DNA from 3 places in the Variovorax sp. V116 genome. Region 3 is predicted to be linked to each of the others. Evidence: predicted binding sites of a transcription regulator. Region 3 holds the regulator's gene; each other region holds the start of a gene.
What was found. Region 3 encodes LexA, which represses DNA repair genes until DNA is damaged. Its sites were predicted from a motif close to ACTGTATNNNNATACAGT; they were not measured.

Region 1 (10,024 bases), 2.1 Mb from region 3:
ATCTCGACGCGATCCGCAAGGACCCGAACGTGCAGGTGCTCGAGCAGCCCGGCCTCAACGTGGGCTACCTTTCGTACAACACCACCAAGAAGCCCTTCGACGACGTGCGCGTGCGCAAGGCCATCAACATGGCGATCAACAAGAAGGCGATCATCGACGGCGTGTACCTGTCGACCGGCGTGGCCGCGAAGAACCCGATCCCGCCGACCATGTGGTCCTACAACGACGCGGTCAAGGACGATCCCTACGACCCCGAAGCCGCCAGGAAGCTGCTGGCGCAGGCCGGCTTTCCCGATGGCTTCTCGACCGACCTGTGGGCCATGCCGGTGCAGCGGCCCTACAACCCGAATGCCAAGCGCATCGCCGAGCTGATGCAGGCCGACCTGGCCAAGATCAACGTCAAAGCCGAGATCAAGAGCTTCGAGTGGGGCGAGTACCGCAAGCGCCTGCAGGCCGGCGAGCACCAGATGGGCATGCTCGGCTGGACCGGCGACAACGGCGATCCCGACAACTTCCTCTACACGCTGCTGGGCTGCGCCTCGGCCAAGTCGGCCAGCGGCAGCAACATCTCCAAGTTCTGCTACCAGCCCTACGAAGACCTCGTGCTCAAGGCCAAGAGCGCGACCAAGCAGGCCGAGCGCGATGCGCTGTACAAGAAGGCGCAAGTCATCTTCAAGGAGCAGGCGCCCTGGTTCACCATCGCGCACGCGGTGCAGCTGAAGCCGGTGCGCAAGGAGGTGGTCGACTTCAAGCTCAGCCCCTTCGGCCGCCACACCTTCTACGGCGTGGACATCAAGTAGCCGATGAACGCACCCGTTGCCATCGTCGCGGCGATGCACGAGGAGCTGGGCGCGCTGCTCGCGCAGATGCCGGACGAGCAGCGCGTGCGCGCCGCGGGCCGCGACTTCTGGGTCGGCCACCTGCACGGCCAGCCGGTGGTGGCCGTGCTGTCGCGCATCGGCAAGGTCGCGGCGGCGGTCACGGCCGCGGTGCTGCTCGAGCGCTTCGGCGTGCGCGCGATCGTGTTCACGGGCGTGGCAGGCGGGCTCGCGCCGGGCGTGGACGTTGGCGACGTGGTGGTCGCCACGCAGCTGCTGCAGCACGACCTCGACGCCTCGCCGATCTTCCCGAAGTACGAAGTGCCGCTCATGGGCCTTTCGCGCTTTGCGGCCGATGCCTCGATCGGCGATGCGCTGGCGGCCGTGGCCGAAGCCGCGCTGCGCGATCCGGCGGCGCTGGTGGGGCAGGCGGCCGCCGATGAATTCGGCCTCCGGTCGCCGAAGGTGCACCGCGGCCTGCTGGTGAGCGGCGACCGCTTCGTCTCGACGGCCGCCGAGAGCGCTGCCTTGCGGCGCAGCCTGCCCGATGCGCTCGCAGTCGAGATGGAAGGCGCGGCGGTCGCGCAGGTGTGCCACGACTACGGCGTGCCGTTCGCGGCCATGCGCACCATCTCGGACCGAGCCGACGACGCCGCGCATGGCGACTTCGCGCGCTTCGTCGCCGAGGTGGCGAGCCGCTACAGCCTGGCCTTGGTCGATGCGTGGCTGGCCACGCTGCCTTCTTGCGGAATGCCGGCCGCTACTTGAGCCAGCCGCGCCGGCGGAAGTACCACATCGGCACCAGCGCGCTTGCCGCCATCAAGGCCAGCGCATACGGATAGCCCAGCGACCAGTCGAGCTCGGGCATCAGCTTGAAGTTCATGCCGTAGATGCTCGCGATCAGCGTGGGCGGCAGCAGCGCCACGCTGGCCACCGAGAAGATCTTGATGGTCTTGTTCTGGTTGATGTTGATGAAACCGACGGTCGCATCCATCAGGAAGTTGATCTTGTCGAACAGGAAGGCCGTGTGGTTGTCCAGCGATTCGATGTCGCGCAGGATCTGCCGCGCCTCCTCGAACTGCTCGGCGTTGAGCATGCGGCTGCGCATCATGAAGCTCACGGCGCGGCGCGTGTCCATCACGTTGCGGCGGATGCGGCCGTTCAAGTCTTCCTGGCGCGCGATGGCGCCCAGCACCTCGCCGGCCAGCTCGTCGCTGACGTTGCCTTCGAGCACCTTCTTGCCCGCGATCTCGAGCTCGTCGTAGATGTTCTCGAGCGTGTCGGCCGAATATTCCGCGTCGGCGTCGAACAGCTTGAGCAGCACTTCCTTGGCGTCTTCGATGAGGCCCGGCGCGCGGCGCGCACGCATGCGCAGCAGCCGGAACACCGGCACGTCCTCGTCGTGGATCGAGAACAGCACGCCGCGGCTGCGAAGCTCGGTGTTGTGCTGGTTCAGGATGAAGGCCACGCGCACCGACCGCGGGTCTTCGTCGTCATCGATCAGGAAGTCGGAGCGGATGTGCAGCTCGCCGTTGTCTTCTTCATAGAAGCGGGCCGACTCCTCGATGTCCTCGTCCATCGCGTCTTCGGGAATCGAGAGGCCGTAGTACTGCTTGATCCAGCGCTTTTCCTCGAGCGTGGGCGATTCGAGGTCGACCCAGATCGGCTGGAACTTGGAAAGCTCCTCGAGCGCCTCGATCTCTTCCTGGACAAGGCGGCCGTTGGCAAGCGTAAAGATATTGAGCATGGGCTCACTCCCGTGAAATGGCTGAGGCGATGGGGCGAGGGGAGGGGTGCTTTCAATCCCCGGGCCCGGGCGTCAGGACGCGGGAGTTGAAAGCTGCCGAGACGGTGCGGTTTCCATGATGCGGTCTCCAGTTGCAGCGAGCGGCGATTATGTCATCGGCCATGTGACGGCAGGCCCTCCGATCTGGATGGACATACAGTAAAGTCGCGGGCATGCAGACCGCTGCGCTCCCCGCTTTTTCCGCCACCGGTGCCACCCAGGCCGAGCGCCTGGCCGCGGCGCTCTCGGCGCTCAACGACGAGCAGCGCGCCGCCGTCGAGCACGGCGTCGGCACGCTGACGGCCGGGCGCGACGAGCGGCCGCTGCTGGTGATCGCCGGTGCGGGCTCGGGCAAGACCAGCACGCTGGCGCACCGGGTGGCGCACCTCATCGCCGGCGGCGTCGATCCGCAGCGCCTGCTGCTTCTGACCTTCTCGCGCCGCGCGGCGCAGGAAATGGAGCGCCGCGCGGGCCAGGTGCTGGCGCGCGTGCTCGGGCTCAAGTCCGACAAGCCGCCCGCGCTGCCCTGGGCCGGCACTTTCCACGGCATCGGCGCGCGGCTGCTGCGCGAATACGCCGCGCACATCGGCCTCGACGACCACTTCACCATCCACGACCGCGGCGACGCCGAGGACCTGATGGGCCTCGTGCGCCACGAACTCGGCCTGTCGTCGAGCCTGAACCGCTTTCCGCGCAAGGGCACCTGCCTTTCGATCTATTCGCGCTGCGTCAACACGCGCGCCCCGCTGGCCGAGGTGCTGGCCGAGGCCTTTCCGTGGTGCGCCGAATGGGAAGCCGAACTCAAGCGCCTGTTTGGCGCCTACGTCGAGGCCAAGCAGCAGCAGAACGTGCTCGACTACGACGACCTGCTGCTCTACTGGGCCGGCATGGTGGCCGAGCCCGCGCTGGCGGCGCTGGTTGGCGAGCGCTTCGACCAGGTGCTGGTCGACGAATACCAGGACACCAACCTGCTGCAGGCCTCGATCCTGCGGGCGCTGAAGCCCGACGGCCGCGGCGTGACGGTGGTGGGCGACGATGCGCAGTCGATCTACTCGTTTCGCGGCGCAACGGTGCGTAACATCCTCGACTTTCCGTCGCAGTTCTCGCAGGCTGCGCGCGTGGTCACGCTGGAGCGCAACTACCGCTCGACCCAGCCGATTCTCGATGTCTCGAACCGGGTCATTGCACAGGCGGCCGAGCGGCATGCCAAGACGCTCTGGACCGACAAGCCCTCCGCCGGCCGGCCGCAGCTGGTGCTGGTGCCTGACGAGGCGCAGCAGGCCGTCTGGGTGGCCGACAAGGTGCTGGCGCACCGCGAGGGCGGCCTCGCGCTCAAGTCGCAGGCGGTGCTGTTCCGTGCCGCCACGCACAGCGCGCCGCTCGAGCTCGAACTGGCGCGCCGCAACATCCCGTTCGTGAAGTACGGCGGCCTCAAGTTTCTCGAGGCCTCGCATGTGAAGGATCTGCTCGCGGTGCTGCGCTTCGCCGAAAACCCGCGCGGCCGCATGGCGGGTTTCCGCGTCACGCAGCTCATCCCGGGCATCGGGCCGGCCACGGGCGCGCGGCTGCTCGATGCCATGGACCAGGCCGCCGATCCGGCGGCGGCGGTGCGCGAATTCGTGCCGCCCTCGGCCGCCCGCGCGGAATGGGCGGTCTTTGCCGAAGCCTATGCCGCGCTGTGCGCGCCCTCGCTGCCGTGGCCGGCCGATGTGGAACTGGCGGTGCGCTGGTATTTGCCGCACCTGGACCGGCTCTACGACGACCCCTCCGGCGTGCGGCGCGGCGACGTCGAGCAGCTGGCGCGGCTGGCCTCGGGCTACGGCTCGCGCGAGCGCTTCCTGACCGAACTCACGCTCGATCCGCCCGAAGCCACCAGCGACAAGCCGGGTCCGCCCTCGCTCGACGAGGACTACCTCATTCTTTCGACCATCCACTCGGCCAAGGGGCAGGAGTGGAATTCGGTGCACGTGCTCAACGTGGTCGACGGCTGCCTGCCGGCCGACGTGGCGCAGAGCGCGCACGAACTCGAGGAGGAGCGGCGGCTGCTCTACGTGGCGATGACGCGGGCGCGCGACCACCTGCATCTTCTGGTGCCGCAGCGCTTCTACGTGACGCAGCAGGCCGTGCGCGGCGACCGGCACCTGTATGCCAACCGCACGCGCTTCATTTCCGAATCGGATCTTGCGGGCTTCGAGCAGCAGACCTGGCCGCCGCCGCCGGCGCGCCCGCCCGCAGTGCCGCCGCCGGCCGCGGTGATCGACCTGCGCAACCGCATGCGCGCGGCCTGGAACTGAGCCGGCCGGCCCTTCGCCCGGCAGGGTCACCGCTGGTGACGCACTGAAACACTTGCTGCCAAAGTGCCGCATCGGCGGGCCTGCATGCGCGGGCCGCTATGGAATCGCTAGCGTGAGCAGCGCATGGTCCGCCGGCGTCCGCCACCCGGAGAAGTCTGCTATTGCAATACCGTGACAGCTTGGGCATAGTGAATCGACCGTTCCCTCTTTTCTCTTCTTCCCCTTTTCTCCCCCAACCCCATATCTGTTTCGCCGGCCACGCCCCATCCCGGAGCGGGGCCATTTTCCCAACCGTCAATTCTCAGGAGGTCATTCATGAATTTGACGATCAGCGGTCATCACCTCGACGTCACACCTGCCTTGCGCACCTACGTCACGAGCAAGCTGGACCGGATCACACGGCACTTCGACCAGGTGGTCGATGTGAAGGTGCTCCTCACGGTGGAAAAGCAGAAGGAAAAGGAACGCCGCCAAAGGGCGGAGTGCAACATTCACGTCAAGGGTAACGACATGTTCGCGGAGTCGAGCCACGCTGATCTCTATGCTGCGGTCGATGAACTGGTCGACAAGCTCGACCGCCAGGTGGTGCGCCACAAGGACCGCCTGCAGGACCACCATCACGCCGCCCCCAAGCGCGTGATGTAGCAGGCCACGGGCCAGAGGGCTGCAGCCCCTGCCGAGCCGCCTGCGGGCGGCTTTTTGCTGCCTGTTGCTGTTACCGGCGCTGACAAGGCTGCGAGGCCTCCGGGCAACATGTAGCCAAAAAGTAAGTAACGGGAGTGGGGGTTTTTACCAAGCGGGTGCATAATCGCCCCCGCCCTTCCCCCACCATGAATCGCCTCGCGTCCATCCTGCCGCCCGCTCAAGTGCTTGTGAGCGTTGACGCTACCAGCAAGAAACGTGCTTTCGAAGAAGCCGGCTTGCTGTTCGAGAGCCTTCACGGCCTCGGCCGCGCGCTCATCACCGACAGCCTGTTCGCACGCGAACGCCTCGGCTCCACCGGGCTCGGGCACGGGGTGGCCATTCCGCACGGCCGCATCAAGGGTCTCAAGGCCCCCATGGCCGCGGTCTTCCAGCTGGCCAACCCGATCGGCTTCGACGCGCCGGACGAGCAGCCCGTCGGGCTCCTGATCTTCCTGCTGGTGCCCGAGGCGGCCACCCAGAAGCACCTTGAAATCCTCTCCGAGATCGCCGAGCTGCTGAGCGACGCCAACCTGCGCGAGCAGATCAAGTCGAGCACCGACGCGGCCGAACTGCACGGACTCATTGCCGGCTGGCAGTCGACGCAAGTCGCCTGAAGTGCCTGCCCAGAGGCTCCCGCGGCCCTGCCGGGCCGGTTCCGCGGTATTCTGGCCGGCCTCCAACTAGGCGCGCAGCGCCATTTCCCTACGCATGAAGCCGACCGTCATCAGTGCCGACGCCATGTTCGAGGAATTCCGCGGGTCGCTCCGCTGGGAATGGCTCGCCGGGCTCGGGGCGTCAGAGCGCCAGTTCGACCCTGAAGTCATCAGCCGGGCCCAATCGGCGGCCGATCTGGTCGGTTACCTCAATTACATCCATCCGTACCGCGTGCAGATCCTGGGCGCGCGCGAAGTGGCCTACCTGACGCGCGGCAGCCAGGAAGACTGCGCCCGGCGCATCGCCCGCATCGTCACGCTGGAGCCGCCCATGCTGGTGCTGGCCGACGGCCAGGCCGCGCCGGACGAGCTGCTATCGATTTGCGAGCGCGCCCAGCTGCCGCTGTTCGCCACCCGCGAGTCGTCGGCCTTCGTGATCGACCTGCTGCGGGCCTACCTGTCCAAGCATTTCGCGGAACGCACCTCGATGCACGGGGTGTTCATGGACATCCTGGGCATGGGGGTCATGATCACCGGCGAATCGGGGCTCGGAAAGAGCGAGCTCGGGCTGGAGCTGATCTCGCGCGGCAACGGCCTGGTGGCCGACGACGCGGTCGACCTGTTCCGCATCAACCAGAACACCATCGAGGGCCGCTGCCCCGACCTGCTGCTGAACCTGCTGGAGGTGCGCGGCATCGGCCTTCTGGACATCCGCGCGATCTTCGGCGAGACGGCGGTGCGGCGGAAGATGCGGCTCAAGCTGATCGTGCACCTGGTGCGGCGCGACAGCTTCGAGCGCGACTACGAGCGCATGCCCTCGGCGCCGCTCACGCAGGACGTGCTGGGCATTCCGGTGCGCAAGGTCATCATCCAGGTGGTGGCCGGGCGCAACATCGCCGTGCTGGTGGAAGCCGCCGTGCGCAACTCGATCCTGCAGCTGCGCGGCATCGACACCTATGCCGATTTCGTGGCGCGCCACCACAAGGCGATGGAAAGCGGGCGCGACGGGGACTGAACGGCTACCTTTTGTTTACGCAGTCGCCGCACAGGCCGTAGAGCGACATCGCGTGGTCCTGCAGGATCCAGCCCTTGTCCTTGGAGATCATCTGCTGGCGGCGCTCGATCTCGGCGTCGTAGAACTCCTCGACCTTGCCGCACGAGGTGCAGATCAGGTGGTCGTGGTGGGTGCCTTCGTTGAGCTCGTAGACCGCCTTGCCGCTTTCGAAATGGCTGCGCTCGAGGATGCCGGCCTGCTCGAACTGCGTCAGCACGCGGTAGACGGTGGCCAGGCCGATGTCGGAGTGCTCGTTCAGGAGCACGCGGAAAACATCTTCGGCCGTCATGTGGCGCTGGCTGCCGGTCTGGAAGATCTCGAGGATCTTCAGGCGTGGCAGAGTGGCCTTGAGGCCGGTGTTCTTGAGTTCGTCGATATTGGCCATGATGGTTCCTGCGCCCTGGGCTGCAGACAGGCCCCAAAAAGGGCCAGCCGCTACAATGGCCGATCATATCGCTACCCCCTTTTTTCCTCCCATGCCTGCCATTCTCCAACGCCGTCCCTGGCTGCTGGCCGCGGCCGTCGCCGCGACCTTCTGCCTCGGTGCCTGCAGCGGCTTCAGCGATCGCACGCGTGGTGCGCTGACGGCCATCACGCCCTACAAGGTCGAAGTGGTCCAGGGCAATTTCGTGTCGAAGGAACAGGTCGAGGCGCTCAAGCCCGGCATGTCGCGCCAGCAGGTGCGCGAAATCCTCGGCACCTCGCTTCTGACCGACGTCTTCCACAAGGACCGCTGGGACTACGTCTTCACGATCAGGCGCCAGGGCGTCGATCCCCAGGAGCGCCGCCTGACCGTCTTCTTCAACGGCGAATTGCTCGACCGCTTCGAGGGCGACCCGATGCCCAGCGAGGAAGAATTCGTCGCCACGCTGGACACCCGCAAGAAGAGCGGCAAGGTGCCGCCGCTCGAGGCGTCGGAAGAAGAGCTCAAGAAATTCGCCCCCAAGGACGACGGCAAGAAGGCCGATGCCACCGCCACGGCCACCAGCCTGCCGCCGCTTCCCGCCGCATACCCCCCGCTCGAAGCCGCGCGCTGAGCACGCGCCAAACACAGGGCGAGGGCGGGCGCACCCGCCGGGTCAGGCGGGGCGTGCCGGTTTCCATGCCAATTTCGAAGGCTGAATCCGCGTGACTGAATCCATTTCCACTTCTTCGTCCCTTTCCGAGTCTTCCACGCCCCCCCTGCGGCGCATCGCGATCGCAGGCGCCTCGGGCCGCATGGGCCGCATGCTGGTCGAGGCGGTGCGCGAGGCGCCCGATTGCCGGCTGGCCGGCGCGCTCGACATGGCGGGCAGCAACGCCATCGGTGCCGATGCGGCTGCGTTCCTCGGCTTCACGAGCGGCGTGCCGATCGTGGCCGACCTGCGCACCGGCCTCAAGGACGCGCAGGTGCTGATCGACTTCACCCGCCCCGAAGGCACGCTCGCGCACCTGGCTGCCTGCCGCGAACTCGGCGTGCAGGCCGTGATCGGCACCACCGGCTTCAGCGATGCGCAGAAGGCCGAGATCGCCGAGATCGCCAAGGACATCGCGATCATGGTCTCGCCCAACATGAGCGTGGGCGTCAACGTCACCTTCAAGCTGCTCGAAATGGCGGCCAAGGCGCTCTCGACGGGCTACGACATCGAGATCATCGAGGCGCACCACCGCCACAAGGTCGATGCGCCCTCGGGCACCGCGCTCAAGATGGGCGAAGTGATCGCCGGCGCGCTGGGCCGCGACCTGAAGGACTGCGCCGTGTACGCGCGCGAAGGCATCACCGGCGAGCGCGACCCGTCCACCATCGGCTTCTCCGCGATCCGCGGCGGCGACATCGTGGGCGACCACACCGTGCTGTTCGCGGGCACCGGCGAGCGCATCGAGATCACCCACAAGTCCGCGAGCCGCGTCACCTACGCGCAGGGCGCGCTGCGCGCCGTGCGCTTCCTGGCCGGCCAGAAGGCGGGCCTGTTCGACATGTTCGACGTGCTGGGCTTGCGCTGAAAGAACGATGAGCGTCCTCGAACTGCTCACCCAGGGCGACGGCGTGAGCCGCTCGGTGGCGGCGCTGCTGCTTGCGATGTCGATCGCCAGCTGGGTGGTGATTCTCTGGAAAGCCTGGCTGCTGCGCGGCGGCACGCGCGACGTGCTGCGCAGCATTGCGGCGTTCTGGCAGTCGGCCACGCTCGCCGATGCGCAGCAGCGCCTGCAGGCCTTCGACCGCGCCATGCTGGTGGGTCCGGCCGTGAGCGCCATCAGGAATGCGGCAGCGACGGATGCAGGCGACGCCACGCTCGGCGCCACCACCGGCGACCGCAACCAGCGGCTCACGCGGGCGCTGCGCGGCGCGCTGCATGGTGCGCTGCGGCGCCTGCAGTCCGGCCAGATCCTGCTGGCCACCGTCGGCGCCACGGCGCCCTTCGTGGGACTGCTCGGCACGGTGTGGGGCATCTACGGCGCGCTGTCGGGCATCGCGGGCCAGACCGGCGGCTTCACCATCGACAAGGTGGCCGGACCGGTGGGCGAGGCGCTGGTGATGACGGCCTTCGGCCTGGCCGTGGCCATTCCGGCCGTGCTGGCCTACAACGTGTTCGGCCGCGTCATCGGCCGCATCGAAGCCGAGCTCGAGGGCTTTGCGCACGACCTGCTCGGGAGCTTCGGCAGCCCGCCGACACCGCCCGCGCCGCCGCCCGCGCGGCCCATGCCGGTGTCGGCCTAGCCGAGCGGAGCGCACGAGCCATGGCCTTCGGTCGCAC
Region 2 (10,024 bases), 830 kb from region 3:
GCGCGGTGGCATGGCCGAGGTCGGTCAGCACGCCCAGCGTGCGCGCGCCGTCGGAGCAGCGAAGCTGCAGCGGCTCGCGCGCATCGTGCGGCACGGTGAAAGGCCGCACCGCGATGTCGCCGACCGCAAACTCGGCATCGTCCCGCGCCAGGTTGAGCCGGCCTTCGAAATCGCGGGCCCCGGTGGCCAGCCAGGTGCCTTCGCTCATCCAGACGGGAATGCGGCTGCGCCGCGACAGCGAGTGGGCGCAGCCGATGTGGTCGCCGTGCTCGTGGGTGATGAAGACCGCGTCGATGTCGCCGGCTTCGAGGCCGGCCTTGGCAAGCCGAATATCGAGTTGCCGCAGGCCGAAGCCGCAGTCGACCAGGAGCCGCGAAGTGCGCCCGCCGCTGGTGGATTCCACCAGCGCGGCGTTGCCCGTGCTGCCGCTGCCGAGGCTTCGGAAGCGGAGCATGCGGCTTACTTCAGGTCGTCGGCGATGACCTGGACGATGCGCTGCGCGTTCGCCGAGGTTTCGGGCGCGCCGTTCGCGTTCAGCACCGAGACCGTGGTGCTCTCGCCCTGGCCGCCCTTCACGAGGATGCGGAACTTGATCGGTGCTTCGTTCTTCTCGGAGCTGCCGAACAGCTTGCCGAAGAAGCCGGGCTCCTTCTTGTCGGGGTTCGGGGTCACGTAGCGCACGTAGTAGATGCCGGCGCTGCGGTCGCGGTCCTCCACGGTGAAGCCGGTGCGGTCGAGCGCCAGGCCCACGCGGCGCCATGCGCGGTCGAAACCTTCGTTGATCTGCACGACCGGCTGGCCGCTCACGTTGGCGACGGTCGCGGTCTTGGAGGGCGCCGTGGTGGCGGCCAGGATCTTCGACTGCTCTTGCGTCACGCCGAGCTTGACCATCAGGCGGCGCAGGAACTCGGTCTCGAGCTCAGGATCGCTCGGACGCGGCTGCCACACGGTCTGGTCCTGGCGGCTGTTGTTGTAGACCTCCTGCATGCCGCGGTGGCTGATGAAGATCTCGGTGCCCGTGGGCGTGCGCTCCAGGCGCGTGCGGAAGCGGTCGAGCTCGCCGGTCGAGTAGACCGAGTCGACCAGCTTGCCCAGCGTGCCGCGGATGATGTCCTGCGGCAGCTTGGCGCGGTTCTCGGCCCAGTCGGTTTCCATGATGCCGAGGTTGCGCTGCTCGGTGGTCAGGAGGAAGCCGCTTTCCTGCCAGAAGTCCTTCACCGGATCCCAGAGCTGGTCGGGCGAGCGGTTGATGACGATCCAGCGCTGCGTGCCCGAGCGCTCCATGCGCACGTCGCCGATGTTGGCCACCGCGGTGGGAATGCCCGGCGCATTGGCGGCACCGGCCTGGTAGGCGTTGGCCGTGACCGCACCGCCCGGCACCGCATAGCGGTTCTCGCGCGAGAGCTGCGACAGGTCGGGCGGGACTTCGAGCGTCGGGGCCTTGCCGGCGCTCTTGTAGTCGATCTTGTCGCTCTCGAGAACGGAGCAGGCGGCGAGGCTGACAACGAGGGTGGCCAGCAATGCAGCTCGCGAAATGTGCGAAAGGTTCTTCAACGTCGTCTTCCTTGTTGGAATGGGTTCGGTCAATCTGTGGGCCGCTTTGCCCGCACTCTCTGAGCACGGTTCAGGCAAAAGGTTGCGTAACCTCGATGCGGCAGGGGAAAGCGATGGGAGGTGTCGGGAAGAAAAGCGGGGAGGGTCAGCCCTTGAGCAGGCCGGTGGCGCGCAAGGCAGCCTCGACCACGGGCCGGTTCGTTTCCGCCAGCTCGGTGAGCGGCAGCCGCAATGCGCCGCCGCACAGCCCGAGCCTGGACATGGCCCACTTCAGCGGGATCGGGTTGGGCTCCACGAACAGGTGGCGGTGCAGCGGCATCAGCTCGAACTGGATCTGCATCGCGCGGCGTACATCGCCTGCGATGGCCGCCACGCACAGCTCGTGCATCTTGCGCGGCGCGATGTTGGCCGTGACGCTGATGTTGCCCTGGCCGCCGCAGAGCATGAGGGCGACTGCAGTGGGGTCGTCGCCCGAATAGACGGCAAAGTTCTTGGGCAGGTCGCGGATGAGCCACTGCGCGCGCTCGATGTTGCCGGTGGCTTCCTTGATGCCGATGATGCCCGGCACCTGCGCGAGGCGCAGCACGGTGTCGTGCGCCATATCGGCCACGGTGCGGCCCGGCACGTTGTACAGCACGGTGGGCAGGTCGCCCACGGCTTCGGCGATGGCCTTGAAGTGCTGGTACTGGCCTTCCTGCGTCGGCTTGTTGTAGTAGGGCACGACCTGCAGCTGCGAATCGGCGCCCACGCCCTTGGCGAACTTGGCGAGCTCGATGGCTTCCTTGGTCGAGTTGGCGCCGCAGCCGGCCATCACGGGCACGCGGCCCTTGGCCTGCTCGACCGCCACGCGGATGATCTCGCAATGCTCTTCCACGTCGACCGTGGGCGATTCGCCGGTGGTGCCGACCACGCCGAGGCAATCGGTGCCTTCGTCGATGTGCCAGTCGATCAGCCGGCGAAGGGCGGGGTAGTCGACACTGCCGTCGTCGTGCATCGGCGTGGCGAGAGCGACGATGCTGCCTGTCAGTTGCTCCAAGGGGAATCTCTCTGTCGGGTGGACGAAAGCGCCGATTCTACTGACTCCGGCATTCCCGGAAACGGCCGCCCCGGCGGGCTCAGTTTCCCTGCAGCAGATGGCGCGGGGGCTGGCCGGCGTCGGCATTGCCGGCGCGGATGGCCGCGATGCGCTGCACGAAGCGCGCCGGTTCGGCAACAAAGCCGTCCTCGTAGGCCACCACGCGCAAATCCTTGCATGCGGCCAGCAGTTCGCCGGGCTGCAGCAGGAAGTCGGGGCGCGAGGGCTTGCCCACCGTCTCGTTGCCGGCCGCGAAGGTTTCGTACAGAAGCACGCCGCCGGGGGCGACCGCGGCCACGATGTCCGCCATGCGCGGGCGCCACAGGTAGTTGGTGACGACCACCGCGCCGAAGGCCTGGCCCGCGAACGGCCAGGGGCCGGCCTCGATGTCGGCGACCAGCACGCGGCCGAAGGCGCCCGCGGCCTCGGCGGCTTCCGCCGAGCGGTCCACGCCCGTCGCCGCATGCCCGCGCGCCGCGAACCACCGCATGTGCCGCCCATGGCCGCAGGCCACGTCGAGCACGGTGGCCCCAGGGGCGAGCAGGTGCGACCACCGCACGATCCATCCCGACGGCTCCGGTCCGCCATGCGAAGGCGCTACATCTTTCATAGCAATCAGAAACAAGACCAGACCTGGTCGACCAGCGTGACCAGGAAATCCGGGTGCACGTAGAGCGCAAAGACGCCGCCCAGCGCCGCCAGCGCGGCGGCCAGCCAGCCGGCGTGCACGAGGCGGTGGCGCATCTGCGGAGTCATGGGGCCATTGTCCACGGCCAGGGTCAGCCGGGCATGGCGGCCGGCCGGCCGCCGCGCGCGATGGCGCTTTCCTTCACCGGCAGGTTGATCAGCGCCGCGAACACGCCCAGCGCGATCGCGATGTACCAGACGATGTCGTAGCTGCCCGTGGTGTCGTACAGGTAGCCGCCCAGCCAGACGCCGATGAACGAGCCGACCTGGTGGCTCAGGAACACGAAGCCGCTGAGCATCGACAGGTGCGCCACGCCGAAGATGCCCGCGATGATCGCGTTGGTGGCGGGTACCGTCGACAGCCAGAGAAAGCCCATGGCCGCCGAGAACACGTACACGCTGAGCGGCGAAATGGGCGCCAGGAGGAACAGCGCGATCGAGACCGCCCGCGCAAAGTAGATGGCCGCCAGGATCTTGCGCTTGGCCAGCTTCTGGCCCAGCAGCCCGACCGTGTAGGTGCCGAACACGTTGAAGAGCCCGATCAGCGCCAGCGCGTAGCCCGCCACCTCGGCTGGCAGGCGCTGGTCGCGCAGGTAGGTCGGCATGTGGATGCCGATGAAGGCGAGCTGGAAGCCGCAGACGAAATACCCCGCCATCAGCAGCCCGAAGCTCGGGTAGCGGAAGGCCTCGCCCACCGCCTGCAGCACCGACTGGTCACGGTGCCCGGCGAGCGCGCCGCGCTGCGGTTCGCGCAGGCCGAAGGCCAGCGGCATGATCACCAGCGCCAGCATCGCCACCGCCGCAAGCGCGCTCTGCCAGCCCAGCTGCCTGATCAAGAGCCCCTCGATCGGCGCCAAAAGGAACTGCCCGAAGGAGCCGGCCGCCGCCGCCACGCCCATGGCCCAGGAGCGCCGCTCGGCCGGGATCTGGCGCCCGATCACGCCGTAGACGACCGCATAGGTGGTGCCGGCTTGCGCCGCGCCGATCAGCACGCCGGCGCTCAGCGTGAACAGCAGCGGCGTGGGCGAATACGCCATGCCCAGCAGGCCCAGCGCATAGAAGGCCGTGCCGGCGATCAGCACCCGGAAGGCGCCGAAGCGATCCGCCACCATGCCCGCGAACACGCCGAAGATGCCCCACGACAGGTTCTGCACGGCCAGCGCGAACGAGAAGGTCTGGCGGCTCCAGTCCTGCGCCTGCGTGATCGGCTGCAGCCAGAGGCCGAAGCCGTGGCGGATGCCCATGGAGAGCGTGACGATCATGGCGCCGCAGATCAGCACCTGCTTGATCGAGAGAGTGGGAGAAGAGGCTTGCATGGCGTCGAATGTAGCGACTGGCCACTTTGGCAGGTGCGCTGGCGGCCAAGGCCATTGATGATTTGTGGCGCCGGCTTTGATGCGCAACAGGCATCAAAGCCCGCGCCCTGCCGTGAACGCGCCGCGTGCCTGTATGGGTATCCAGTTGTTTGGCGGCGACTGACTACAATCCGCCCCCATGGCGACTCCCCCCAAGACTCCCCCCAGTTCATCGTCCGCGTCCTCCGGGTACTCGGAAGGCTCCATCCGCGTGCTCAAGGGCCTGGAGCCCGTGAAGCAGCGCCCGGGCATGTACACCCGGACCGACAACCCGCTGCACGTCATCCAGGAAGTGCTCGACAACGCCGCCGACGAGGCGCTGGCGGGCCACGGCAAGAAGATCAAGGTCACGCTGCATGCCGACAACTCGGTCAGCGTCGAGGACGACGGCCGCGGCATTCCCTTCGGCCTGCATCCTGAAGAAAAAGCCCCCGTGGTCGAACTGGTCTACACCCGGCTGCACGCCGGCGGCAAGTTCGACAAGGGCTCGGGCGGCGCCTACAGCTTCTCGGGCGGCCTGCACGGCGTGGGCGTGTCGGTGACCAACGCGCTGTCGAAGCGGCTCGAAGTCACGACCCACCGCGAAGGCTCGGTCGCCAGGCTGGCCTTCAGCGGCGGCGACGTGATCGAGCCGCTGCAGGTGCGCAAGCTCGAAGCCGGCGAGCGCAAGCAGGGCACCACCGTGCGCGCCTGGCCCGACGCCAAGTATTTCGAGACCGCCGCGCTGCCGATGGCCGAGCTCACCCACCTCTTGCGCAGCAAGGCCGTGCTGATGCCGGGCGTGAGCGTCACGCTCACGGTCGAGAAGACCAAGGAAACCCAGCAGTGGCTCTACAAGGGCGGCCTGAGCGACTACCTGATGCAGACGCTCAACGGCGACCCCGTGATCCCGCTGTTCGAAGGCAGCGGCCACGCCGACAAGAACGCCGACAACTTCGCCGAGGGCGAGGGCGCCGACTGGTGCGTGGCCTTCACCGAAGACGGCCAGCCGGTGCGCGAGAGCTACGTCAACCTGATTCCCACCAGCGCCGGCGGCACGCACGAGAGCGGCCTGCGCGACGGCCTGTTCACCGCGGTGAAGGGCTTCATCGAGCTGCACTCGCTGCTGCCCAAGGGCGTGAAGCTGCTGCCCGAGGACGTGTTCGCACGCGCCTCGTACGTGCTGAGCGCCAAGGTGCTCGACCCCCAGTTCCAGGGCCAGATCAAGGAACGCCTCAATTCGCGCGATGCCGTGCGCCTGGTGTCGAGCTTCGTGCGACCGGCGCTCGAGCTCTGGCTCAACCAGCACGTCGACTACGGCCGCAGGCTTGCCGAGCTGGCCATCAAGGCCGCGCAGACGCGCCAGCGCGCCGGCCAGAAGGTCGAGAAGCGCAAGGGCTCCGGCGTGGCCGTGCTGCCCGGCAAGCTGACCGATTGCGAGAGCAAGGACATCAGCCACAACGAAGTCTTCCTGGTCGAGGGCGACTCCGCCGGCGGCAGCGCCAAGATGGGCCGCGACAAGGAAAGCCAGGCCATCCTGCCGCTGCGCGGCAAGGTGCTCAACACCTGGGAAGTGGAGCGCGACCGGCTGTTCGCCAACACCGAAATCCACGACATCTCGGTGGCCGTGGGCGTCGATCCGCACGGCCCCACCGATTCGCCCGACATGAGCGGCCTGCGCTACGGCAAGATCTGCATCCTCTCGGATGCCGACGTGGACGGCTCGCACATCCAGGTGCTGCTGCTCACGCTGTTCTTCCGCCACTTTCCGAAACTCATCGAAGCCGGCCACGTGTATGTCGCAAAGCCGCCGCTGTTCCGCGTCGATGCGCCTGCGCGCGGCAAGAAGCCGGCCTCCAAGGTCTATGCGCTCGACGAGGGCGAACTCACGGCCACGCTCGACAAATTGCGTAAAGATGGCGTGCGCGAAGGCGCCTGGAGCATCAGCCGCTTCAAGGGCCTGGGCGAAATGAGCGCGGAACAATTGTGGGAAACCACGCTCAATTCCGATACCCGACGCCTGATGAAGGTGCAATTGGGGCGCTTCGACTTCAGCTCCACCCAGGGCGAGATCACCAAGCTCATGGGCAAGGGCGAGGCAGCCGCCCGGCGCGAACTGATGGAACTGCGCGCCGACGATGTCGACATCGATGTTTGACCACCCTCGTGAAAATTCCAGATTTCATGCGTCCGTTGCTCCTGGCCCTGCTGCTGTGCGCGCAGCAGGGGCTCGCGCACGCCGCTGACGTCTACGGCTACATCGACAGCAAGGGCGTGGCGCACTTCGCGTCGGAAAAGATCGACGAGCGCTACCAGGTCTTCTTTCGCCGCGGCCAGAGCTTCGACACCGCGCAGGGCCTGGCGCCGTTCGCGCGCGGCGGGCGCAAGCTCGATGGAAAGGTGCCGCAGGCCTCGCAAACCCTGCTGGCGCTGTTCGAAGCCTCGCCAAGCTACAAGACCGCCAAGGCCGCGCTGCGCGATGCGTCGAACAAGCATTCGATCGACTACGAACTGCTGCAGGCACTGATCGCCACCGAATCGGGCTTCGATGCCCAGGCCGTTTCGCCCAAGGGCGCGATGGGGCTCATGCAACTCATGCCGGCCACCGCGCAGCGCTACGGCGTCGCAGCCGACAAGCGCAGCACCATCGAGAAGAAGCTGTTCGACCCGCGCATCAACATTGCCGCGGGCTCGCGCTACCTGCGCGACCTGATCGCCATGTTCCCGGGCCAGATCGAGCTGGCGCTCGCTGCCTACAACGCGGGCGAGGGCGCGGTGCAGCGCGCGGGCAACAAGATCCCCAACTACAAGGAAACGCAGAACTACGTGCAGACCGTGCTGCAGCTCTACGCCTACCTCAAGCCGTCGGCCGGGGGCTCGGCCATGGCGGGCGGCGGCGCGCGCGGCGGCAAGGCGCCGGGGCGCATCCGCATGGAACTCACGGTGCCCAAGGGCGGTGCCCTGGGCCGCGGCAACATGCCGCCCGATTCGCCGGGCGCCATGCCGGCCATGCCCGATGCGCCCGAGCCATCGGCGGTGCCGGACAGCGGCCCGGACGCTCCGGTGTCCTGATGGCCCGCCCCGCCTTTCCCCGCCGATGAAGGAGCCCTTCTTCATGCACCGCCGAAGCTTCGTCCTTGCGACCGCCGCCTGTGCGGTGGCCGGGGCCGCGCGCGCGCAGCACGCGGCCACCCACGACACGCTGCCGCCGGCGCCTTCGTCGAAGGAGCCCTATGCGCGGCTGCAGGGCGGCGTTCCGCACCACATGACGCCCGAGCAGGAAGCACAGCGCGTCACCGACAGCCCCGCACCGGCCGGCCCGCAGGGGCGCTGGGAGCAGCGCGCGGCCTTGCCCATTCCGCGCAGCGAGATGGCCTGGGCCACTGCGGCGCAAGGGCGGATGCACGTGGTCGGCGGCTATGGCGAGGGCGCGGTCAACCGCGACTACCACCACATCTACGACCCCAAGGCCGACGGCTGGCTCGACGGCGCACCGCTGCCGCGCGGCGCCAACCACGTGGCGGTGGCGGCCGATGGCGACCGGATCTACGCCCTGGGCGGGTTCGTCGAGCAGAACCGCCGCTCCGACACCAACGCCTACGTGTACGAGATCGCAGCCAACCGCTGGAGCGCCATCGCGCCGCTGCCGCGACCGCGCGGCGCCGCGGCCGCGGTGATGCAGGGCGGCGTGCTGCACCTGATCGGCGGCGCCTCCGAGCCTGCGGCCGAACGCGCGAGCGTGGGCTGGCACGAGGTCTACGACCCCAAGGCGGACCGCTGGTCCTCCGCCAAGCCGCTGCCCGGTGCGCGCGACCACGTGGGCTGCGTGGCGCACGGCGGCCAGATCCACGTGATCGGCGGGCGCTTCAACACCTTCGAATACAACACCGACCTGCACCACGTCTACCTGCCCGCGCGCGACACCTGGGAGCTGCGTGCGCCGCTGCCCACGGCGCGCTCGGGCCACGGCCTCGTGGTGTACCGCGGCCGCTTCTTCGCGATGGGCGGGGAGGGCGGCTTCCTGGTGGGCGGCGTGCCGCGCCAGGCCAGGGTGTTCGGCCAGATGGAGAGCTACGATCCCGTGGCCGACAGCTGGCAGCGCCATGCCCCGATGCCCACGCCGCGCCATGCGGTGGGCGCCGCGGTGATCGGCGACTGGATCTACGTGGCCGGCGGCGGCGCGGTGCTCGGCGGCGCCGTGCAGTCCGCAGTGCACGAGGCTTTCACACTAGGCTGAACGCGCAAGCGCACGGCCCGCAACTGTTTTTCTTTCTCTCTTCTCCATGGACGACTCCCAACCTCCGCTCGATCTCCAGGGTCCCACCGACGGCGACACCACCCTCACACTGGCCGACTACGCACAGACCGCCTACCTCGAATACGCGCTCAGCGTGGTCAAGGGCCGCGCGCTGCCCGACGTGTCCGACGGCCAGAAGCCGGTGCAGCGGCGCATCCTGTATTCGATGTCGCGCATGGGCCTGGGCTTCGGCGGCGCCAACGGCACCGTGGGCGCCAAGCCGGTCAAGAGCGCGCGCGTGGTCGGCGACGTGCTCGGCCGCTTCCACCCGCACAGCGACCAGGCCGCCTACGACGCGCTGGTGCGCATGGCGCAGGATTTTTCGCAGCGCTATCCGCTGGTCGACGGCCAGGGCAACTTCGGCAGCCGCGACGGCGACGGCGCCGCGGCCATGCGCTACACCGAGGCGCGCCTCGCGCGCATCACCAGCCTGCTGCTCGACGAGATCGACGAAGGCACGGTCGACTTCATCCCCAACTACGACGGCAGCACCGAGGAGCCGCGCCTTCTGCCCGCGCGGCTGCCCTTCACGCTGCTCAACGGCGCGAGCGGCATCGCGGTCGGCCTGGCCACCGAGATCCCGAGCCACAACCTGCGCGAGATCGCCGATGCCTGCGTGGCGCTGATCAAGTCGAACGGCAAGCTCAGCGACGAGGAGCTGCTGCAGATCGTGCCCGGCCCCGACTACCCGGGCGGCGCGCAGATCATCAGCGGCCCGGCCGACATCGCCGACGCCTACCGCACCGGCCGCGGCTCGCTGAAGGTGCGCGCGCGCTGGAAGATCGAGGACCTCGCGCGCGGCCAGTGGCAGCTGGTGGTCAACGAGCTGCCGCCGGGCGTCAGCACGCAGAAGGTGCTCGAGGAAATCGAGGAAATCACCAATCCGAAGGTCAAGGCCGGCAAGAAGGCGCTCTCCGCCGACCAGACCCAGCTCAAGGCCGCGATGCTCTCGGTGCTCGACGTGGTGCGCGACGAGTCCAGCAAGGACGCCGCGGTGCGCCTGGTGTTCGAGCCCAAGACCTCGCGCATCAGCCAGGACGAGTTCATCACCACGCTGCTTGCGCAGACCTCGCTCGA
Region 3 (10,024 bases):
CGCGCGCGTGGTGGTGGCGGGCGACGACGCGGCCATCGTCGAGGCCTGCGCAAGGCATGGCGTGGAAGCCATCCTGACCCGCCAGGACCACCCGAGCGGCTCCGACCGCCTGGCCGAAGCCTGCGAGCAACTGGGGCTGGACGGCAGCGACATCATCGTCAATGTCCAGGGCGACGAGCCGCTGATCGACCCTGCGCTCATCGACGCCGTGGCCTCCGCGCTGGCCGCCCACCCGGAAGCCGCCATGAGCACCGCGGCCCACGAGATCGACTCGCTCGACGACTTCCTGAACCCGAACGTGGTGAAGGCGGTGCTCGATGCGCAGGGCAATGCGCTGTACTTCAGCCGCGCGCCCATTCCGTGGTGGCGCGACGGTTCCGCCAACGGTGCGCCGCCTTCCGTGCTGCCCGCACCGGCGCCGCTGCGGCACATCGGCATCTATGGCTACCGCGCCGGCTTCGTGCGCAGCTTTCCTTCGCTGGCACCCGCACCCGTCGAGGCCACCGAAGCGCTCGAACAACTGCGCGCGCTGTGGCACGGGCATCGCATCGCGGTGCACGTCAGCCATGTCGCGCCGGGGCCTGGCGTCGATACTCCCGCAGACCTCGAGCGCGTGCGCGCGGTCTTCGCCGCCGATCCGGCGCGCTGAAAAAGTGCGCTGCTGCGAGGGCGGCAGCGGAAATTCTTCACGCTGTCGCATGCTATCCTCGACGCAATTCCGCCTTGCCCCGCTCCCGGGCTGACGCTGGGCGCGACACAAGATCGAAGAACCCTCCGAGGACACCATGAGACTAATTTTGCTGGGCGCGCCCGGGGCGGGCAAAGGCACGCAAGCAGCCTTCATCTGCCAGAAATACGGCATTCCTCAGATTTCGACCGGCGACATGCTGCGCGCCGCCGTCAAGGCCGGCACCCCGCTCGGGCAGCAGGCCAAGGCCGTCATGGAGTCCGGCGGGCTCGTGAGCGACGACCTGATCATCAACCTTGTGAAGGAACGCATCGCGCAGCCCGATTGCGCCGGCGGTTTCCTGTTCGACGGCTTCCCGCGCACCATTCCGCAGGCCGACGCCATGAAGGCGGCCGGCGTCAAGCTCGACTACGTGCTCGAAATCGACGTGCCGTTCAGCGACATCATCGAACGCATGAGCGGCCGCCGCTCGCATCCTGCGTCGGGCCGTACCTACCACGTCAAGTTCAATCCGCCCAAGGTCGAAGGCAAGGACGACATCACGGGCGAAGACCTGATCCAGCGCAAGGACGACGAGGAAGAAACCGTGCGCAAGCGGCTCGAGGTCTACAGCCAGCAGACGCGTCCGCTGGTCGACTACTACTCGGCCTGGGCCAAGGCCGATCCGGCCTCGGCGCCGAAGTACCGCGCCATCCAGGGCGTGGGCAGCGTCGAAGAGATCAAGCAGCGCGCACTCGCGGCCCTCAGCAGCTGAATCTCGTCGGCTGCGCGCGGCCGCCGTTCAGGCGGCCACCGTTTCCATCAGTTCCAGCATCAGCGCGATGCGCGCCTTGACGGGCGTGAGCGCACCGGCGTCCCGCAGCGGATCGCCGGACTTCGGCAGGATGCGTCCGTTTGCGCAGCGGGTGGCACGCAGCACCGCCACGCCGGCATCCTGAGCCCGCAGCGCCGCAGCCTCCAGCGCATGGTGCACCGTGCCATTGCCGGTCGCGGCCACGACCAGCCCGCGAACCGGCTCGGCAACGCCCGATGCCCGCTCCTGCAGCAGCAGGTCGACGAGCGCGCCGCTTGCACCCGCATGGCTGGTGACGATCTCGACCCGGGGCCAGCGCACCGCCGCGCCTGCCTTTGGCTCAGGAATTTTCGGGACCGCGCCCATCGGCTGCGGCCAGTCGCGCAGGCGCCGCACTGCCCCCTCTTCCACATAGCCGACCGGCCCGGCATCGCCCGATGAAAACGCGTCGGGGCGGTAGGTGTGCACCTTCTGCACATCGAGCGCGCCGTGGATGGCACCCGCGCAGACCACCGTCACGCCGTGCGCCGCCGGCGTGGCCGCCACGGCGATGGCATCGCGCAGGTTCTGCGGACCGTCGGGCGAAAGCGAACTGGCCGGGCGCATGGCGCAGGTCAGCACCACGGGCTTGCCGGCCGCAAGCACCGCCTGGAGGAAGAAAGCCGTTTCCTCGATGGTGTCGGTGCCGTGCGTGATCACCACGCCCGCCACGTCGGCCTCGGCCAGCCAGGAGGCGCAGCGCCTGGCGAGCTGCAGCCAGACGTCGAAAGCCATGTCCTTGCTGTCGAGCTGCGCCACCTGCTCCGCCACGAGCGCCAGCCCTGCGGGCGCATCGATGCCGCCGAGCAGGTCCGCCACACCCACTTCTCCGGCGGTGTAGCCGATGTTGTCGGCACCGCTCGCGGCCCGGCCTGCGATGGTGCCGCCGGTGCCCAGGACCACGATGCGCCGCAGGCCGGAGGAAAGGGAATTAACCATGGGTTGCCAACTTTTAAAAACTGGTTAAAAATACAGGTACTGGATATTCAGCCAGTGCCGCAAGGAACCACATATGCAGTTCGCCGTGAAGCTTACCGCCCGCCAGCAGCAGATCCTGGACTTGATCCAGAGCGCCATCGCCCGTACCGGCGCGCCGCCTACGCGGGCCGAAATCGCCAATGAGCTGGGTTTCAAGTCGGCCAATGCCGCCGAGGAGCACCTGCAGGCCCTGGCCCGCAAGGGCGTGATCGAACTCGTGAGCGGCACTTCGCGCGGCATCCGGCTCAAGGGCGACGCGCTGCGTTCGCTCAACGAGTCGCGCCACCGCGAAGGCGGCCAGTTCTCCCTCTCGCTGCCCGGCATGTCGCAGCTCGCGCTGCCCCTCATCGGCCGTGTGGCGGCGGGCTCGCCAATCCTCGCGCAAGAGCACGTCGACCAGACCTACTACGTCGAGAACACGCTGTTCCAGCGCCAGCCCGACTACCTGCTCAAGGTGCGCGGCATGTCCATGCGCGATGCCGGCATCATGGACGGCGACCTGCTCGCGGTCCAGGCCACCAAGGAGGCGCGCAACGGCCAGATCGTGGTGGCACGCCTGGGCGACGAGGTCACGGTCAAGCGCCTCAAGCGCAACAAGCAGGTCATCGAGCTGCACGCTGAAAACCCCGACTACCCGACCATCGTGGTCCAGCCCGGCGAGCCCTTCGAGATCGAAGGCCTGGCGGTGGGCCTCATCCGCAACACCATGCTGATGTAGGCCGCGCGGCCTGCACCCCATCCGGCCGCAACAGGTGGCGGGCGTATGGCGCTTTGTCGCCATCACCCTGTTGCGTCCATTCAAAGAAATCCTGCCTGTGTTCAACCTCAGACTTTTTTGGAGTTCACATGGGAATCGCCCTCCTCGCCATCGCTGATTTGTGGATGCCGCTGCAATCGCTTGCAAGCCGGCTGCTGCCAGCGCGCCGCCCGGCCCGTCGCGACGCCGCCGGCACATCCGCCGGGTTGCGCTACGTCGCGGTCCGGCCGGCCTGCACGGCCCGCGCGCAGGCGGCAGCGCCCAGCGCAGCGCCGGCGCCCGTGCGGCCGCTGCGCGTCATCCGGGTGGTCGACGGCCGCCAAGGCGACAAACGCAGCACCAACCGCATGGTGATCTCGGGCCGCATGGCCGATGTCTGCGCCGAGCTCGACCGGCTGGCGGCACTCGAGGCGATGGAAGCCATCAGCCCCTCGCCCCGCTCCACCCAGCTGCACTGAACCCGTGCACCCCCGGTGACCGCTACCCGGGGTGGGTATCCAAACGTTCACACGCGCGCCATGCCAATGCTGCGAGGCACAATGGCACGCCATGAACATTGTGATCCTCGACGATTACCAGGACGCCGTGCGCAAGCTGCGCTGCGCCGCCAAGCTGGACGCGTATGCAGCCAAGGTCTACACCAACACGGTCAAGGGCATCGGGCAGCTCTCGGTGCGGCTGAAGGATGCCGACGTGATCGTGCTGATCCGCGAGCGCACCCACATCTCTCGCCAGCTGATCGAAAAGCTCCCCAAGCTCAAGCTCATTTCGCAGACCGGGCGCGTGGGCGGCCATATCGATGTCACGGCCTGCACGGAGCGCGGCGTGGCGGTGGCCGAGGGCACCGGCTCGCCGCAGGCGCCTGCCGAGCTGACCTGGGCACTGATCATGGCGGCCATGCGCCGCCTGCCGCAGTACATCAGCAACCTCAAGCACGGGGCCTGGCAGCAATCGGGGCTCAAGTCGGCCTCCATGCCGCCCAATTTCGGGCTGGGCTCGGTGCTCAAGGGCAAGACGCTCTGCATCTGGGGCTACGGCCGCATCGGCCAGCTGGTGGCGCGCTACGGACAGGCCTTCGGCATGCAGGTGGTGATCTGGGGGCGCGAGGCAAGCTGTGCCAAGGCACGCTCCGACGGCTTCCAGGTGGCGCAGAACCGCCACGAGTTCTTCGCCGCGGCCGACGTGCTGTCGGTGCATCTGCGGCTCAACGAGGAAACCACCGGTCTGGTCAAGCTCGAGGATCTTTCGCGCATGAAGCCGACCGCGCTCTTCGTCAACACCTCGCGCGCCGAACTGGTCGAGGCCGATGCGCTGCTTGCTGCGCTCAACCGCGGCCGGCCCGGACTGGCGGCGGTCGACGTGTTCGAGAGCGAGCCGCCGCTGCAGGGCCATGCGCTGCTGCGGCTGGAGAACTGCATCTGCACGCCGCACATCGGCTATGTCGAGCAGGACAGCTACGAAAGCTATTTCGGCCAGGCTTTCGACAATGTCGTGAGCTTCATCAAGGGCAACCCCACCAACATCGTGAACCCCGGCGCGCTGCAGGTTCGCCGGTGAATCCATGAGCCGCCGGGCCGCGCCCCGGGGCGCACTGTGGGCCTTGCTGGCCGGCAATTTCGTGATCGGCACGGGCGTGATGGTGGTGCCCGGCACGCTCAATGAAATCAGCGCGTCGCTGTCTGTCTCTGTGGCGACTGCGGGCCAGCTGATCACGGTGGCCGCGGTCGTGATGTGCCTGGGCGCGCCGCTGCTGGCGGCAGCTGTCGCAGGCTGGGACCGCCGCCAGCTGCTCGCCCTCACCCTGCTCTGGTACGCGGCCGGGCATGCCATTGCGGCGCTGATGCCGAGCTTCGGTGCCCTGCTGCCGGTGCGCATGCTCACGGTGGTGGCGCCCGCCATCTTCACGCCCCAGGCTGCGGCCTGCGCCGGCATGCTGGTGCCGCCGGAGCATCGCGGCCGCGCCGTGACTTTCGTCTTCCTGGGCTGGTCGCTGGCCTCGGTGCTCGGGCTGCCCATCGGTGCGCTGGTGGGCGGCCATCTCGGCTGGCGCATGGCTTTCGGAGCGATCGCGCTGCTGAGCATCGCCAGTGCGGCATCGATCTGGCTGACCCTGCCGCAGGGCATCCGCCCCGCGGCGCTGACGGCGGCCGCCTGGGCGCGCGTGCTGCGCAGCCCGGTGCTGATGGGCATCGTCTCGGTCACAGCGCTGCAGGGGGCTGGCCAGTTCGTGCTGTTCAGCTATTTCGGGCCGATCCTGAAGCGGGACTTCGGCGCGGACCCCACCATGCTGAGCCTGATGTGGGCGCTGTTCGGCGTGTTCGGCCTTGCGGGCAACATGCTCGTGAGCCGGTTCATCGACCGCGTGGGCGCGGGCCGCATGGTGCTGCTGACGAGTTCGCTGATCGCGCTGAGCCTCTTCCTTTGGCCATGGGCCGGTACGCTGCCGTGGCTGGCGGCGGTGCTCGTGCCCTGGGGGCTGGGCTGCTTCGCGACCAATTCGGCGCAGCAGGCGCGGCTGGTCGGCCTGGCCCCCGCGCTCGCGCCGGGCTCGGTGGCGCTGAACAGTTCCGGCATCTATGTCGGCCAGGCGGTGGGTGCCGGGCTGGGTGGATGGCTGCTTGCCAACGACGCGGTCGCGTGGATGAACTGGGCCGGTTTTGCCCTGCTGCTCGCGGCCATCGGCCTGAGCGTGGCCATCGACCGCAGCCGCCGGCCGGCCTGACCGCGCGGCGGCCCCGCGTAAAACCCGGCATGCCCCTGCGGCCGATGGCTGCAAAATCGAAGGCTGCGCAAACTCCGGGCCCGGTGCCTGCAGGCGGCCCCGGACACCCTCCAACCAGCGAAGATCTTTTCCAATGACAGTCAACTACACCCGGATCGGCGTCGTCGGCGCCGGCGCCATGGGCCGAGGCATCGCACAGATCGCGGCCCAGGCGGGCAGCGAAGTGCTGCTGCTCGACAGTTTTGCAGGTGCCGCCGAACGCGGGCGCGAAGCCCTCGCGGCCCAATGGAACAAGCTGCACGAGAAGGGCAAGATCGACGCCGCGGCGCGCGATGCGCAAATCGCCCGCGTGAAGGCGGTCGACTCGGTCGGGGCACTGGCCCAGTGCGACCTGGTCATCGAAGCGGTGGTCGAAGACCTCGAAGTCAAGCGCAAGCTGTTCCGCGAACTCGAAACAGTGGTCGCGCCCACGACCACGCTGGCCACCAACACCTCGTCGCTGTCGGTCACGGCCATTGCGGCCGGGCTCGCGCATCCGGAGCGCGTGGCGGGCTTTCACTTCTTCAACCCGGTGCCGCTGATGAAGGTGGTCGAGGTGGTGGCCGGCTTCAAGACTTCGGCCGAGGTCTGCAAGCAGCTCGCGGGCTATGCGGTGCAGATGGGCCACAGCGCCGTGCAGGCGCAGGACACGCCGGGCTTCATCGTCAACCACGCGGGCCGCGGCTACGGCACGGAAGCACTGCGCATCGTCGGCGAAGGCGTGGCCGATTTCGCCACCATCGACCGCATCCTGAAGGAGCAGGCCGGCTTTCGCCTGGGCCCCTTCGAGCTGATGGACCTGACCGCGCTCGATGTGTCGCATCCGGTGATGGAATCGATCTACCACCAGTACTACGAGGAGCCGCGCTTCCGTCCGAGCGTGATCACCGCCCAGCGGCTGGCGGCCGGCGTGCTGGGCCGCAAGACCAATGAAGGCTTCTACCGCTACAACGACGGCGTGATGCAGCAGCCCGCCGAGCCGGCGGTGCCGGTGGTGGCGGCGATGCCCTCGGTCTGGGTTTCGCCGCGCGCTGCGCGCCGGGCCGAGCTGCTGCGGCTGGTGAACGCACTGGGCGCGCAGATCGACAGCGGCGCCACGGCGGCGCCCACGTCGCTGATCCTGGTGGCCCCGCTGGGCTTCGACGTGACCACGGTGGCCGCGGTCGAGCGGCTGGACGCCACGCGCACGATGGGCATCGACATGCTGATCGACGATGCCGCCACCAAGCGCCGCGTGCTCGCCACCAACCCCGCCACGCGGCGCGACATCCGCGATGCGGCGCATGCGCTCTTCGCGCGCGATGCAAAGGCGGTGAGCGTGATCCGCGACAGCGGCGGCTTCGTGACGCAGCGCGTGATCGGCACCATCGTGAACATTGCCGCCGACATGTGCCAGCAGCGCGTCTGCTCGCCGGCCGACCTCGAAACCGCGGTCCAGCTGGGCCTGGGCTATCCGCGCGGCCCGCTGGCCATGGGCAACCTGTACGGCCCGACCAACATGCTCGAAGTGCTGTTCAACCTGCAGACCGTCTACGGCGATCCGCGCTACCGCCCCAGCCCCTGGCTGCGCCGCCGCGGTGCGATCGGCCTGAGCCTGCTGCACGAAGAAGAATAAGCAGACCAACACCAAAAAACGAAAGCATCACAGCGATGACCGCCGAACTGAAGAGCACCAGCGAGGGACGCACCATGGTGCTGACGATCGCCAACCCGACCCAGCGCAATGCCCTGGGCCCCGAGATCTACGCCGCAGGCATCGAGGCGCTCAACGGCGCCGAGAGCAGCGATGAGATCCGCAGCGTCGTCATCGTGGGCGAAGCCGCATGGTTCTGCGCCGGCGGCTCGCTGCAGCGGCTGTCCGACAACCGGCAGCGCGATCCTTCGGTGCAGGCCGAAAGCATCGAGGGCCTGCACAACTGGATCGACTCGATCCGCGCCTTCCCCAAGCCCATCATCGCGGCGGTCGAAGGCGCGGCCGCAGGTGCCGGCTTCTCGCTGGCACTGGCCTGCGATTTCGTGGTGGCCGCGCGCGACGCGGTCTTTGCGGCGTCGTACAGCAACGTGGCGCTCTCGCCCGACGGCGGCCTGAGCTGGCAGCTCGCGCGTGCATTGCCGCGCCAGCTGGCCAGCGAGTGGCTGATGTGCGGCGAGCGCATCGGCGCGCCGCGGCTGCATGCGCTCGGGCTGGTCAACGAACTGAGCGAGCACGGCCAGGCGCTTGCAAGCGCCCTGGCGCTGGCGGCCCGGCTCAATGCACGCGCGCCCAATTCGCTGGCCAGCATCAAGGAGCTGCTGAGCGAAGCGCCCGGCGCCACCTTCGCGTCGCAGCTCTCGCAGGAGCGCGACCATTTCGTTCGCAACCTGCACCACCCGAATGCGGGCGTCGGCATTGCCGCGTTCATCGACAAGAAACCACCGCACTACGAGTAGCGGCACGCCGTCGCTCCTGCGACACCCCTCAGTTTTTCAGTCGCCGACAGGACAGACCAATGGACGACCCCATTCTTACCATCGAAGAACGTGAAGCGATCAACAGTGGTCGCTGGTTTTCTTCTCTTTCTCCATCGCTACGGCACGACATCCTCCGATGTGCTTTCGTCAAACGCTTCAAGGACGGCGACCTGATCGCTGCCCGCGGCGACCCTCCCGACCACTGGATCGCCTGCGCCAAGGGCGCGGTGCGCGTCAGCTCGACGGCCGTCTCGGGCAAGCAGGTGACGCTGACCTACGTGGAGCCGGGCATCTGGTTCGGCGACGTGGCGATGTTCGACGGGGACCGGCGCACGCACGATGCCTATGCGCATGGGGACACCACCATCCTGTGCGTGGCGCGGGCCGACTTCCAGAAGATCCTGGCTGCGCACGTGGAGCTGTACGAAGCGCTGATGCGGCTGCAGGCGCGCCGCATCCGCACGCTGTTCGGGCTGGTGGAAGACCTCAACACCCTGCCCCTGCGTGCACGCCTGGCCAAGCAGCTCATCCACCTGGTGCGCAGCTACGGCGTGCCCAACCTGGAAGACGGCAGCCAGATGCGCATCGGCCTGCAGCTGGCGCAGGAAGAACTCGCCCAGCTGCTCGGCGCCTCGCGCCAGCGCGTCAACCAGGAACTCAAGACCATGGAACGCGAGGGCACCATCCGCATCGAGCCGGGCGGCCTGGTCGTATTGGACCGCGCAGCATTGATGCGCGTCTCGGAAGCAGATCATTGACATGAGCCAGGACTTCTCCAACTTCATCGGCACCCGTGCGGTCTCGCAGCAGCATGCCTTCGACGTCGAGGCGCTCGCCGCGTGGCTGGCGAAGAACCTCGACGGCTTCCAGGGACCGCTGACGGTCGAGATGTTCAAGGGCGGGCAATCGAACCCGACCTACAAGCTCGTCACGCCCACGCAGAGCTACGTGATGCGCGCCAAGCCGGGCCCGGTTGCCAAGCTGCTGCCCTCGGCCCATGCGGTGGAGCGTGAATTCAAGGTCATGAGCGGCCTGGCCGGCACCGGCGTGCCCGTGCCGCGCATGCATTGCCTGTGCGAGGACGAAGCCGTGATCGGCCGCGCTTTCTACGTGATGGAGTTCATGCAGGGCCGCGTGCTGTGGGACCAGGCCCTGCCCGGCATGGACAACGCCGGGCGCGCGGCCATCTACGACGAGATGAACCGCGTCATCGCGGCGCTGCACACCGTGAAGTTCGCCGAGCGCGGCCTTGCGGACTACGGCAAGCCCGGCAACTACTTCGAGCGCCAGATCGGCCGCTGGAGCAAGCAGTACAAGGCCTCGGCCGATGGCGCCGGTGAACTGTCGCAGCCGATCGAGGCCATGGAGCGCCTGATCGACTGGCTTCCCGCCCATATGCCGGCGAGCGCGCGCGACGAGACCAAGGTTTCGATCGTCCATGGCGACTACCGCCTGGACAACGTGATGTTCCATGCCACGGAGCCGCGGATCATCGCGGTGCTCGACTGGGAGCTCTCCACGCTGGGCCATCCGCTGGCGGACTTCAGCTACCACTGC

Region 1: the regulator LexA is predicted to act here: its motif matches at 2,748-2,765, upstream of ACAM58_RS02650 (ATP-dependent helicase).
Region 2: the regulator LexA is predicted to act here: its motif matches at 4,761-4,778, upstream of ACAM58_RS16600 (DNA topoisomerase IV subunit B).

Annotation. Positions count from the first base shown of each region.
Region 1 covers NZ_AP028661.1:562,275-572,298, forward strand. Annotated here, with positions in the region: gene ACAM58_RS02635 (ABC transporter substrate-binding protein) at 1-800, shown strand, start outside; gene ACAM58_RS02640 (5'-methylthioadenosine/adenosylhomocysteine nucleosidase) at 804-1,586, shown strand; gene corA (magnesium/cobalt transporter CorA) at 1,579-2,565, opposite strand; gene ACAM58_RS02650 (ATP-dependent helicase) at 2,778-4,898, shown strand; gene raiA (ribosome-associated translation inhibitor RaiA) at 5,214-5,543, shown strand; gene ACAM58_RS02660 (PTS sugar transporter subunit IIA) at 5,729-6,196, shown strand; gene hprK (HPr(Ser) kinase/phosphatase) at 6,291-7,250, shown strand; gene fur (ferric iron uptake transcriptional regulator) at 7,255-7,674, opposite strand; gene ACAM58_RS02675 (outer membrane protein assembly factor BamE) at 7,766-8,326, shown strand; gene dapB (4-hydroxy-tetrahydrodipicolinate reductase) at 8,472-9,272, shown strand; gene ACAM58_RS02685 (MotA/TolQ/ExbB proton channel family protein) at 9,280-9,987, shown strand; gene ACAM58_RS02690 (ExbD/TolR family protein) at 10,008-10,024, shown strand, end outside.
Region 2 covers NZ_AP028661.1:3,485,995-3,496,018, reverse strand. Annotated here, with positions in the region: gene ACAM58_RS16630 (MBL fold metallo-hydrolase) at 1-454, opposite strand, end outside; gene bamC (outer membrane protein assembly factor BamC) at 460-1,554, opposite strand; gene dapA (4-hydroxy-tetrahydrodipicolinate synthase) at 1,700-2,590, opposite strand; gene ACAM58_RS16615 (class I SAM-dependent methyltransferase) at 2,670-3,239, opposite strand; gene ACAM58_RS16610 (hypothetical protein) at 3,245-3,385, opposite strand; gene ACAM58_RS16605 (MFS transporter) at 3,409-4,632, opposite strand; gene ACAM58_RS16600 (DNA topoisomerase IV subunit B) at 4,811-6,808, shown strand; gene ACAM58_RS16595 (transglycosylase SLT domain-containing protein) at 6,835-7,722, shown strand; gene ACAM58_RS16590 (kelch repeat-containing protein) at 7,766-8,887, shown strand; gene parC (DNA topoisomerase IV subunit A) at 8,934-10,024, shown strand, end outside.
Region 3 covers NZ_AP028661.1:2,654,198-2,664,221, reverse strand. Annotated here, with positions in the region: gene kdsB (3-deoxy-manno-octulosonate cytidylyltransferase) at 1-649, shown strand, start outside; gene adk (adenylate kinase) at 786-1,442, shown strand; gene ACAM58_RS12645 (asparaginase) at 1,470-2,459, opposite strand; gene lexA (transcriptional repressor LexA) at 2,533-3,216, shown strand; gene ACAM58_RS12635 (hypothetical protein) at 3,345-3,713, shown strand; gene ACAM58_RS12630 (D-2-hydroxyacid dehydrogenase family protein) at 3,805-4,812, shown strand; gene ACAM58_RS12625 (MFS transporter) at 4,817-5,977, shown strand; gene ACAM58_RS12620 (3-hydroxyacyl-CoA dehydrogenase) at 6,111-7,631, shown strand; gene ACAM58_RS12615 (oxepin-CoA hydrolase, alternative type) at 7,667-8,446, shown strand; gene ACAM58_RS12610 (Crp/Fnr family transcriptional regulator) at 8,506-9,225, shown strand; gene ACAM58_RS12605 (phosphotransferase) at 9,227-10,024, shown strand, end outside.